3 regions of the Streptomyces sp. NPDC050732 genome follow, and region 3 is predicted to be linked to each of the others. Evidence: riboswitches for the same ligand, from Rfam matches in the RefSeq annotation. Region 3 holds a riboswitch; each other region holds the start of a gene.
What was found. A riboswitch is a leader RNA that binds a small molecule or an ion and turns the genes downstream of it on or off. The one in region 3 is predicted to bind thiamine pyrophosphate.

Region 1 (3,265 bases), on a different contig from region 3:
GGGCCGCAGGCCGTCGCCGAGCGAGTACGTCACGTCGTACGCCGCGAGGATCTCGCAGAGCTCCTCGAAGTGCTCGTAGAGGAAGCTCTCCTTGTGGTGCGCGAGGCACCAGGCGGCCATGATCGAGCCGCCGCGCGAGACGATGCCGGTCTTGCGGCGCGCGGTGAGCGGAACGTACGGAAGTCGTACGCCCGCGTGCACCGTCATGTAGTCCACGCCCTGCTCGGCCTGTTCGATGACCGTGTCCTTGTAGATCTCCCAGGACAGCTCCTCGGCCTTGCCGTCGACCTTCTCCAGGGCCTGGTAGAGCGGCACGGTGCCGATCGGCACGGGGGAGTTGCGCAGGACCCACTCGCGGGTCGTGTGGATGTTGCGGCCGGTGGACAGGTCCATGACCGTGTCGGCGCCCCACTGGGTCGCCCAGGTCATCTTGTCCACCTCCTCCTCGATGGAGGAAGTGACCGCGGAGTTGCCGATGTTGGCGTTCACCTTCACCAGGAACTTCTTGCCGATGATCATCGGCTCGATCTCCGGGTGGTTGACATTGGCGGGGATCACCGCGCGCCCCGCGGCGACCTCTGTCCGGACGATCTCCGGGTCCATGTTCTCGCGGATCCCGATGAACTCCATCTCGGGCGTGATCTCGCCGCGGCGGGCGTACGCCAGCTGCGTCACCGCCTGCCCCTGACGGCCGCGGCGCGGCTGGCGGGGGCGGCCGGGGAAGACCGCGTCGAGGTTCTTGAGTCCGCCGCGGGGCGAGGTGTGCTTGATGCCGTCGTCCTCGGGACGGGGCGGGCGGCCCACGTACTCCTCGGTGTCGCCGCGGGCGATGATCCAGTTCTCCCGCAGCGGCGGCAGTCCGCGGCGGACGTCGGTCTCGGCCGACGGGTCGGTGTACGGGCCCGAAGTGTCGTACAGGGTCACGGCCTTGCCGTTGGTGAGGTGCACCTGGCGGACCGGCACCCGCAGGTCGGGGCGCGAACCCTCGACATACGCCTTGTGCCAGCCGATGGACTTCCCGGCCCCGTCAGCCGCGACTGTGCTCTCAGAGTGCTCGTCGCTGCTGGAGGCAGGCGTGCGTGCGTCCGATGTGGTCATGAGACCTACTCCCTACGCCGGCATTACCCGGTAACAGGTTCGGCGGTCGACGCAGCGAATCCCGTACGTTTCGTGCACTCTTCGTGCCGTTTCGTACGGAGGTCAGCGCCCTCTCAGCCCGGTGCTCCGAGCTCCCGCGATTGCAAAGGTGGCTCCACGCTAGCGTCATGTCGGCCGCGCTGAACAGAGGGCCCCCTCCGTTCTTGCGATGATCGGTCAGTGACCACCACACAGCCGCCGCCTCCGCCGCCCCCGCAGCCGCCCTCCTCCGGGATGCCTCCTGAGGGGCATGGACATGGGTCCGGACACGGAAATGGGTCCGGGTCCGGGCACGGGCATTCCCACAGCCACGGCCCGGCCGCGCCCGTCTCCAAGCATCTGCGCAAGGTCATCGCCGCGGTCCTGATCCCCTTCGCCACCGCGGTCGTCGTGGGGCTCATGGTGCTGTGGCCCGGCGGCACGCCCTCGCACGAGCGGACCGGCGTCGGTTTCGACCGGCAGACGCAGTCGGCGAAGGTGACGAAGGTGCAGGAGCTGCCCTGCAAGGACCTCAGCCCCTCACAGCCCCCGCCGACCGGCGACACCTCCACCCCGGAGGGCCAGTCCGCGCAGTCCCGGGCCGAGGGCACCTGCAAGAAGGCGACGATCGAGGTGAGCAGCGGCAAGGACAAGGGCCGCACCTTCATTGAGTTCATCCAGCCGGACTCGCCCCGGCAACTCCGCAAGGGCCAGGAGGTGGTGGTCGCCTACGAGCCCAAGGCGCCCGAAGGCCTGCAGTACTCGGTCACCGATGTGAACCGCAAGATCCCGATGGCGCTGCTCGCCGGCATCTTCGCGCTCGCCGTCGTCGTGGTGGGACGGCTGCGCGGCGTGATGGCCCTGGTCGCGCTCGCCATCAGCTTCATGGTGCTCACGTTCTTCATCCTGCCGGCGATCCTGCAAGGTTCGAATCCGCTGGTGGTGGCGGTGATCGGGGCGAGCGCCATCATGCTGATCGCGCTCTATCTCTGCCACGGCCTCACGGCTCGCACATCGGTCGCGGTACTCGGCACGCTCATCTCCCTCCTGCTGATCGGGCTGCTCGGCTCGCTCTTCATCGGCTGGGCCGCCCTCACCGGCAACACGGACGACAACACCGGCCTCATCCACGGCCTGTACCCGTCCATCGACATGAGCGGCCTCCTGCTCGCGGGCGTCATCATCGGCTCGCTCGGCGTACTCGACGACGTCACGGTCACCCAGACCTCCGCGGTCTGGGAACTGCACCAGGCCAACCCGACGATGGGCTGGCGCGGCCTCTACCGCGCGGGCATCCGCATCGGCCGCGACCACATCGCCTCGGTCGTCAACACCCTCGTCCTCGCCTATGCGGGCGCCGCGCTGCCCCTGCTGCTGCTCTTCTCGATCGCTCAGTCCAGCGTGGGCACGGTGGCCAACAGCGAGTTGGTCGCCGAGGAGATCGTGCGCACCCTCATCGGCTCGATCGGCCTGGTCGCCTCGGTACCGGTGACGACCGCGCTGGCCGCCCTGGTCGTCTCGGCGGACCGCACGTCCGGTATCGGTGCGGGCGTCGGCGCCACCGGTGCCGGCTCCGGTGGCGAGGGCCGTGGGACTGGAGCCCGGCCTTCCCGCGGCGGGAAGGGGCGCCGCCGCAAGCGGTGACCGCGGCGCCGACAGCCCCGGCTGCGATCCATACCGTCGATGCGGTGGGTGCGGTCGATGCGGTCGATGCGGTCGATGCGGTGGGTGTAGTCGATGCCGTGAAATGCACCAAAATGCCTATGGCTCTCCTCCCGTTGACGACGCCGAATCAGCCCGCGTTCTGCTCCTCCGCGAGGATCCGGTCGAGTGCCTCGTCGAGGTGCGTCTCGAAGTCGGCGAGCGCCCGCTCCTGCCCGAGCGGCACCAACTTGTCCGTGCGGTCGAGGAAGGCGAGCAGCGGTGGGATGCCCACCCGGAACAGCGCCCGATCCGCACCGACCTGAAGCCTGATGAGGGCCTCGTCGAGCAGGCCGGAATCGGTCGGCTCGACACGCACGTCTCCGTCCCCGCACGGCCTCCCCACTCCGTCGATCAACAGCTCCCGCCCGAAGGCCCAGGTCACCGGCGTGTCCCCCGGCAGGTGAAACGTCAGCCGCACGGCATAGGGATCGTCGATCTCATAGCG
Region 2 (3,265 bases), on a different contig from region 3:
AAGGCCGTCCCGACGACGACGGTCGGCAGCACGAACGGCACGGTGACGACGGCCCGCAGCAGCCCCTTGCCGGGGAACTCGAAGCGCGCGAAGACGTACGCGCCGGGGAGCGCGATCAGCAGCGTGAGCGCGGTCGACGCGAGCGCCTGCCAGGTGGTGAACCACAGCACGTGCCGGATGTCGGACTGCCCGAGCACGTCCGTGATCCGTCCGAACTGCCAGGCGCCGTCGACATGCAGTCCGCGCGCGACGATCGCCGAGACCGGGTAGGCGAAGAAGAGCGCGAAGAACGCGACGGGCAGGGCCATCAGGCCGAGCCGCGCCGCGCTCCCGCGACCGGCCCCCGCGCGGGAGCGTGCCTTGGTCCCGTCGGCTGCTTCGGTTACTTCAGTACGAGCGAGGTCCACGACTTGATCCACGGCTCGCGGTTGTCGGCGATCTTCTTCGGGTCCATGGTCTGCGGCGCGTCGACCGTCACGCCGTGCTCGGTGAACAGCTTCGGCAGCTTGGTGCCCTCGCGCACCGGGTTCACGAACATCTTCAGCGGCATGTCCTCCTGGAACTCCTTGCCCGCGAGGAAGTCGAGGAGCGCCTTGCCGCCCTTCTCGTTCCTCGCGCCGCTCAGCAGGCCCGCGTACTCGACCTGGCGGAAGCAGGTGCCGGTCGCGACGCCGGTCGGCGCCTGCTTCGGCTGCGGCTCTCCGTAGAGGACCTCTACGGGCGGCGAGGAGGCGTAGGAGACGACGAGCGGCCGGTCGCCCTTGGCCTTCTTGCCGCCGGCGGACCCGGAGAACTCCTCGTTGTAGGCCTGCTCCCAGCCGTCGACGACCTTCACGCCGTTGGCCTTGAGCTTCTTCCAGTAGCTCTCCCAGCCCTTGTCGCCGTACTTCGCGGCGGTGCCGAGCAGGAAGCCGAGCCCGGGCGAGGAGGTCGACGCGTTCTCGGTGACGAGCAGGTTCTTGTACGCGGGCTTGGCCAGGTCCTCGAAGGACTTCGGCGGCGCCAGCTTCTTGTCGGCGAAGTACTTCTTGTCGTAGTTCACGCAGATGTCGCCGCTGTCGACGGGCGTCACCCGGTGCTTGTCCTGGTCGACGCGGAACTCCGGCTTGATCTTCTCCGCGCCCTTGGCCTCGTACGACTGGAAGAGTCCGTTGTCGAGCGCCCGCGACAGAAGCGTGTTGTCGACGCCGAAGAAGACATCGCCCTGCGGGTTGTCCTTGGAGAGGATCGCCTTGTTCACGGCGGCGCCCGCGTCACCGTCCTTCAGGACCTTGACCTGGTACCCGGACCGCTTCTCGAAGTCCTTCAGCACGTCCTTGGAGACGTTGAAGGAGTCGTGGCTGACGAGCGTCACGCTCTTGGAGTCGGACCCTCCGGAACCGCTGTCGGAGCTGCCGCACGCGGAGACCGCGACGAGCCCGACGCCCACCGCCACGGCGGTGAACGAAACCTTCTTGGTGGTGCCCCTGGTGCTCACTGGTTTTCCTCCTGGGTGACCAGGAAGAGACGCGGCCCCGCCCGCGGGCCCGTGGCACGCGGGCAGGGCGCTACAGCTTGAGTGATGCCCGAACTTCCTACCCAGAATGACCTGGGCGAGGTTCAGAGGGTCTGCGGCCCACCTGTCCGAGGTGCCGCACTCTCAGCGCTGTGGCGCTCCCCTGTCGGAATATGCAGATGTGTGCACGCCCTCCCACGAGGGAGTACGCCCGTCAGACTACCTCTCGGCCGCGGCGAGCTGGCCGCACGCTCCGTCGATCTCCTGACCCCGGGTGTCCCGAATCGTGACCGGCACACCATGGGCGGCGATGGCCTCCACGAACGCCTTCTCGTCCTCGGGCCGCGAGGCCGTCCACTTGGAGCCCGGCGTCGGGTTCAGCGGAATCAGGTTCACGTGGACCGGCTTGCCCTTGAGCAGCCGGCCGAGCCGGTCACCGCGCCATGCCTGGTCGTTGATGTCCCGGATCAGCGCGTACTCGATGGAGAGGCGACGGCCCGACTTCGCGGCGTACTCCCAGCCGGCGTCGAGGACCTCCCGCACCTTCCACCGCGTGTTGACGGGCACGAGCGTGTCGCGCAGCTCGTCGTCCGGCGCGTGCAGGGAGATCGCGAGGCGGCACTTGAAGCCCTCGTCCGAGAACCGGTGGATGGCGGGCACGAGCCCCACCGTCGACACCGTGATGCCGCGCTGCGAGAGCCCGAGGCCGTCGGGCTCCGGGTCGGTGAGGCGCCGGATGGCACCGGTCACGCGGTTGTAGTTGGCGAGCGGCTCCCCCATCCCCATGAAGACGATGTTGGAGAGCCGGGCGGGCCCACCCGGAATCTCCCCGTCCCGCAGCGCGCGCATGCCGTCCACGATCTGGTGCACGATCTCACCGGTCGACAGGTTCCGGTCGAGGCCGGCCTGTCCGGTGGCGCAGAACGGGCAGTTCATGCCGCACCCGGCCTGCGAGCTGATGCACATGGTGACCCGGTCCGGGTACCGCATCAGGACCGACTCGACGAGGGTCCCGTCGAAGAGCCGCCACAGCGTCTTGCGGGTCGTGTCGTCGTCACAGCTGATGTGCCGCACCACGGACATCAGGTCGGGCAGCAGCGCCTCGCGGAGCTTGTCGCGCGCACCGGCGGGGATGTCGGTCCACTCGGCCGGGTCGTGCGCGTACCGCGCGAAGTAGTGCTGGGACAGCTGCTTGGCACGGAACGGCTTCTCGCCGATGGCGGCGACGGCTTCCTTGCGCTCGGCGGGCGTGAGGTCGGCGAGATGCCGCGGGGGCTTCTTGGCACCGCGGGGCGCGACAAAGGTGAGTTCTCCGGGTACAGGCATGGTCCTTCCAGTGTCGCAGACATACGACAAGGGGCTCGCCGCCCTGTGGACAACGAACCCCTCACGCACATCTACGCAGGTCAGCCCTGGTGTCACCCGGAGCCGACAAAGACCACGAGCAGCAGCCAGACCACCGGCGCCGTCGGCAGCAGCGAGTCCAAGCGGTCCATGATGCCGCCGTGGCCCGGCAGCAGCGTGCCCATGTCCTTGATGCCGAGGTCCCGCTTGATCATCGACTCGCCGAGGTCGCCGAGCGTGGCGCTCGCCGCGACCGCGAGGCCGATCAGCAGCCCCTGCCACCACGTCCCGCCGTCGATCAGGAACTCCATGCAGAGCGCGCCCGCGGCCATCGCGAAGGTGACCGCGCCGACCAGGCCCTCGCGGGTCTTGCCGGGGCTGATGCGCGGCGCCAGCTTGTGCTTGCCGAAGCGCCAGCCGATCGCG
Region 3 (3,265 bases):
CTCCCGTGCCCATGATCAGGCGCGAGGAGAGGGTGAGCCCGCCGATGACGAAGGGGTCGTCTGCCATGGTGGTTCAGCCTCCCTGGACGGCGGTGAGGATTTCGACGCGGTCGCCGGCGGCGAGCGTCGTGGTGGGCCACTGCGCGCGCGGGACGACGGTTTCGTTGACGGCGGCGGCGACACCGGAGTGCGCCGAGGAGAGGGTGGCCACGACGGCTTCGAGCGTGGTGCCCGAGGCCACGTCGCGTGCCTCCCCGTTGACGGAAACGGCGAAGGGCGTGCTCATGCGTGCTGCTCCGTGAAGTGCGGCGTGGCGGGAGGGGGTACGGGGGAGGGCTCGGCGAAGCGGCGCGGGGTGAACGGACGCGCCACGTCCGGCAGTTCACCGGTGGTCAGGGCGTGCGCCATGACGTCACCCGTGAGGGGCGTCAGGAGGATGCCGTTGCGGTGGTGGCCGGTGGCCAGGTGGAGTCCGGCGAGCCGCGTCGGGCCGAGCAGCGGCGCGTTGTCGGGGGAGCCGGGGCGCAGACCCGCGCAGGTCTCGGTCAGCGGCAGTTCCGTGATGCCGGGGACCAGTTCGTGCGCGTCCCGCAGGAGTTCGTAGACGCCGCCGGCGGTCACCGTGGTGTCCCAGCCGAGCTCCTCGCTGGTCGCGCCGACGACGAGCTCGCCGTTCTCACGCGGCACGAGGTAGACGTGGCTGCCGCGCACCACGGCCCGCACGGTGCGGCTCAGGAACGGCGCGTACGGCTCCGGCACCGTCAGCCGCAGAACCTGGCCCTTCACGGGCCGCACGGGCGGCAGGACGTCCTCCGGCACGCCCCCGAGACGCCCGCTGAGGCTGCCCGCCGCGAGCACCGTCAGGCCCGCGCCCAGCTCGGTGCCGTCCGCCAGGACGACGCCGCGCGCCCGGTCGCGTACGACCGAGAGGCGCTCGGCCCACGCGCGGTGGAAGGCCACACCGGCCCGCTCGCAGGCCACCACGAGCGCCGCCGCGAGCCGGCGCGGGTCGACCTGGTGGTCGCCGTCGACCCGCAGCCCGCCCCGTACGCCCGGAGCGAGCATCGGCTCAAGACGGCGGCACTCGCGGCCGCTCAGCCACTCGGACTCCAACCCCGAACGGCGCTGCAGGGCGTGCAGTTCGCGCAGGTGGGCGCGGTCGTCGGAGTCGAGCGCGACGGCGAGCGTGCCGCACGCGCGATAGCCGAGGTCCCGTCCGCTCGCCTCGGTCAGCTCGGCGGCGAAGGCGGGATAGCGGCGGGCGGACTCGACGTTGAGGCCGAGCAGCGTCTGCTCGCCGTAGTGGAGTTCGGTGACGGCGGCCAGCATGCCCGCGGCGACCTGCGCGGCGCCCCCGCCCGGCGCGGGGTCGACGAGCGCGACGGAGAGCCCGCGCTGAGCGGCCCGCCAGGCCGTGACCAGGCCGATGACGCCGCCTCCGACGACGAGGACGTCAGAGGTGGCGGATGGTGGTGTCGTACTCGGACGCGCTGGTGGCGTACGTGGATGCATGGGCGTCCAGCCCCTCCCTTCGCCGGCATGACCCGGATCAGGTTCGTACGGTCGGAGGCCGTCCCAGCCTCCCTCTCAGCCCGGTGCGCCCGGGCTCCCGCGAGTGCTCTGCACCGGCCACCCTAGCCCGTCGCTTCGCGTGGCAGTAGGGGAGCTGTCCGGGTATGGGCGGTGACGGTGTGTCAGAGATCTCCCCGCAGCCATCTCAAGGCGCCGCGGCACGCCGCCCTACAGTGATCGGGTGAGCGAGCAGCAGAGGCAGAGCGGAAGTCAGCGGCAGGCGGCGCGGCGCGTCGTCATCGTCGGAGCCGGAATGGCCGGGGTGCAGACCGCGGTGGCCCTGCGCGAACAGGGGTTCGCCGGTCCGGTCACCGTCGTCGGGGCGGAGCCGCACCAGCCGTACGACAGGCCGCCGCTGTCCAAGGCGGTGCTGCTCGGCAAGGCGGAGGGCTCCGCCTTCGACATCGACTTCGAGGCGCTCGGCATCGAGCTGGTCCTGGGCCGCGAGGTCACCGGCGTGCGCCCCGCCGACCACGAGCTGGACACCGCCGACGGCCCCCTCGCGTACGACGTCCTGGTCCTCGCGACCGGCGCCGAACCGATCCGGCTGCCCGGCACCGAGGGAGTCCCCGGCGTCCACCTGCTGCGCACCCTGGACGACGCCGAGCGGCTGCGCCCTGTCCTCGCCGAGCAGCGGGAGATCGTGGTCGTCGGGGCGGGCTGGATCGGCGCGGAGTTCGCGACCGCCGCGCGTGAGGCGGGCTGTTCCGTCACCGTGGTCGAGGCCGCCGCACGGCCGCTCGCCGGGGCGCTGCCCGAAGAGGTCGCGGCCCCCATGACGGGCTGGTACGCGGACTCCGGAGCGGTCCTGCGCACCCACGCGCGCGTGGAGCGTGTCGAACCGGGCACCGTCGTCCTGTCCGACGGGACCCGGCTGCCCGCGGGCGCCGTCGTCGTCGGCATCGGGGCGCGGCCCGCGACGGCCTGGCTGACCGGCTCCGGGATCGAGCTGGGCAGCCACAGGGAGGTCGTGGCCGACGACGGGCTGCGCACCTCGGCGCCCGACGTGTACGCGGTCGGCGACTGCTCCTCCTTCCCTTCGGGAAGGTACGGCGAGCGTCTGCTCGTCCACCACTGGGACAACGCCCTGCAGGGCCCGCGCACGGTGGCGGCGAACATCATCGGCGAGACACCCGCGGCGTACGACCCCGTGCCGTACTTCTGGTCGGAGCAGTTCGGCCGCTTCGTGCAGTACGCGGGCCACCACGCATCGGCGGACGAGCTGGTGTGGCGCGGCGACCCGTCGGGGGTGGCCTGGTCGGTGTGCTGGTTGCGGGAGGGCGCCCTGGTGGCGGTCCTCGCGGTGGGCCGCCCCAGGGACCTGGCCCAGGGGCGCAGGCTGATCGAGTCGGGCGCCCGGCTGGACCCGGCTCTGACGGCGGATCCGGCGGTGCCCCTGAAGAAGGCGGTCCGGTAGCCGGACGGCCGCCGTCCGGTGCGTGTCACCGGCCAGAGATACGCTGGGACGGTGACCGAGATTGACGCAAAGACTGACGCTCTTGTCCCCGCCTGGCTGCACCTCCCCGACATCGCGGAAATGCTCGATGTCGAGGTGACCCGTGTGCGCCAGCTGGTCAAGGAGGGCCAGCTGATCGCCGTACGCCGTGGGGAGAACCGGGCGCTCCAGGTGCCCGCCGCCTTCATCGACGGCGACAAGGTCGTCAAGGGCCTCGCCGGCACCCTGACGCTCCTG

Region 1: linked by a shared signal. The riboswitch ahead of thiC (phosphomethylpyrimidine synthase ThiC) and the one ahead of thiO (glycine oxidase ThiO) in region 3 are both predicted to bind thiamine pyrophosphate.
Region 2: linked by a shared signal. The riboswitch ahead of AB0H82_RS19200 (thiamine ABC transporter substrate-binding protein) and the one ahead of thiO (glycine oxidase ThiO) in region 3 are both predicted to bind thiamine pyrophosphate.

What each region holds. Positions count from the first base shown of each region.
Region 1 covers NZ_JBFAHP010000012.1:169,036-172,300, forward strand. Annotated here, with positions in the region: gene thiC (phosphomethylpyrimidine synthase ThiC) at 1-1,098, opposite strand, end outside; TPP riboswitch at 1,091-1,246, opposite strand; gene AB0H82_RS13830 (YibE/F family protein) at 1,318-2,760, shown strand; gene AB0H82_RS13835 (SsgA family sporulation/cell division regulator) at 2,909-3,265, opposite strand, start outside.
Region 2 covers NZ_JBFAHP010000019.1:112,414-115,678, forward strand. Annotated here, with positions in the region: gene AB0H82_RS19195 (iron ABC transporter permease) at 1-308, opposite strand, end outside; gene AB0H82_RS19200 (thiamine ABC transporter substrate-binding protein) at 383-1,477, opposite strand; TPP riboswitch at 1,554-1,670, opposite strand; gene rlmN (23S rRNA (adenine(2503)-C(2))-methyltransferase RlmN) at 1,715-2,821, opposite strand; gene AB0H82_RS19210 (phosphatidate cytidylyltransferase) at 2,914-3,265, opposite strand, start outside.
Region 3 covers NZ_JBFAHP010000013.1:167,254-170,518, reverse strand. Annotated here, with positions in the region: gene AB0H82_RS14670 (thiazole synthase) at 1-67, opposite strand, end outside; gene thiS (sulfur carrier protein ThiS) at 74-286, opposite strand; gene thiO (glycine oxidase ThiO) at 283-1,512, opposite strand; TPP riboswitch at 1,510-1,623, opposite strand; gene AB0H82_RS14655 (FAD-dependent oxidoreductase) at 1,754-2,989, shown strand; gene AB0H82_RS14650 (Rv2175c family DNA-binding protein) at 3,041-3,265, shown strand, end outside.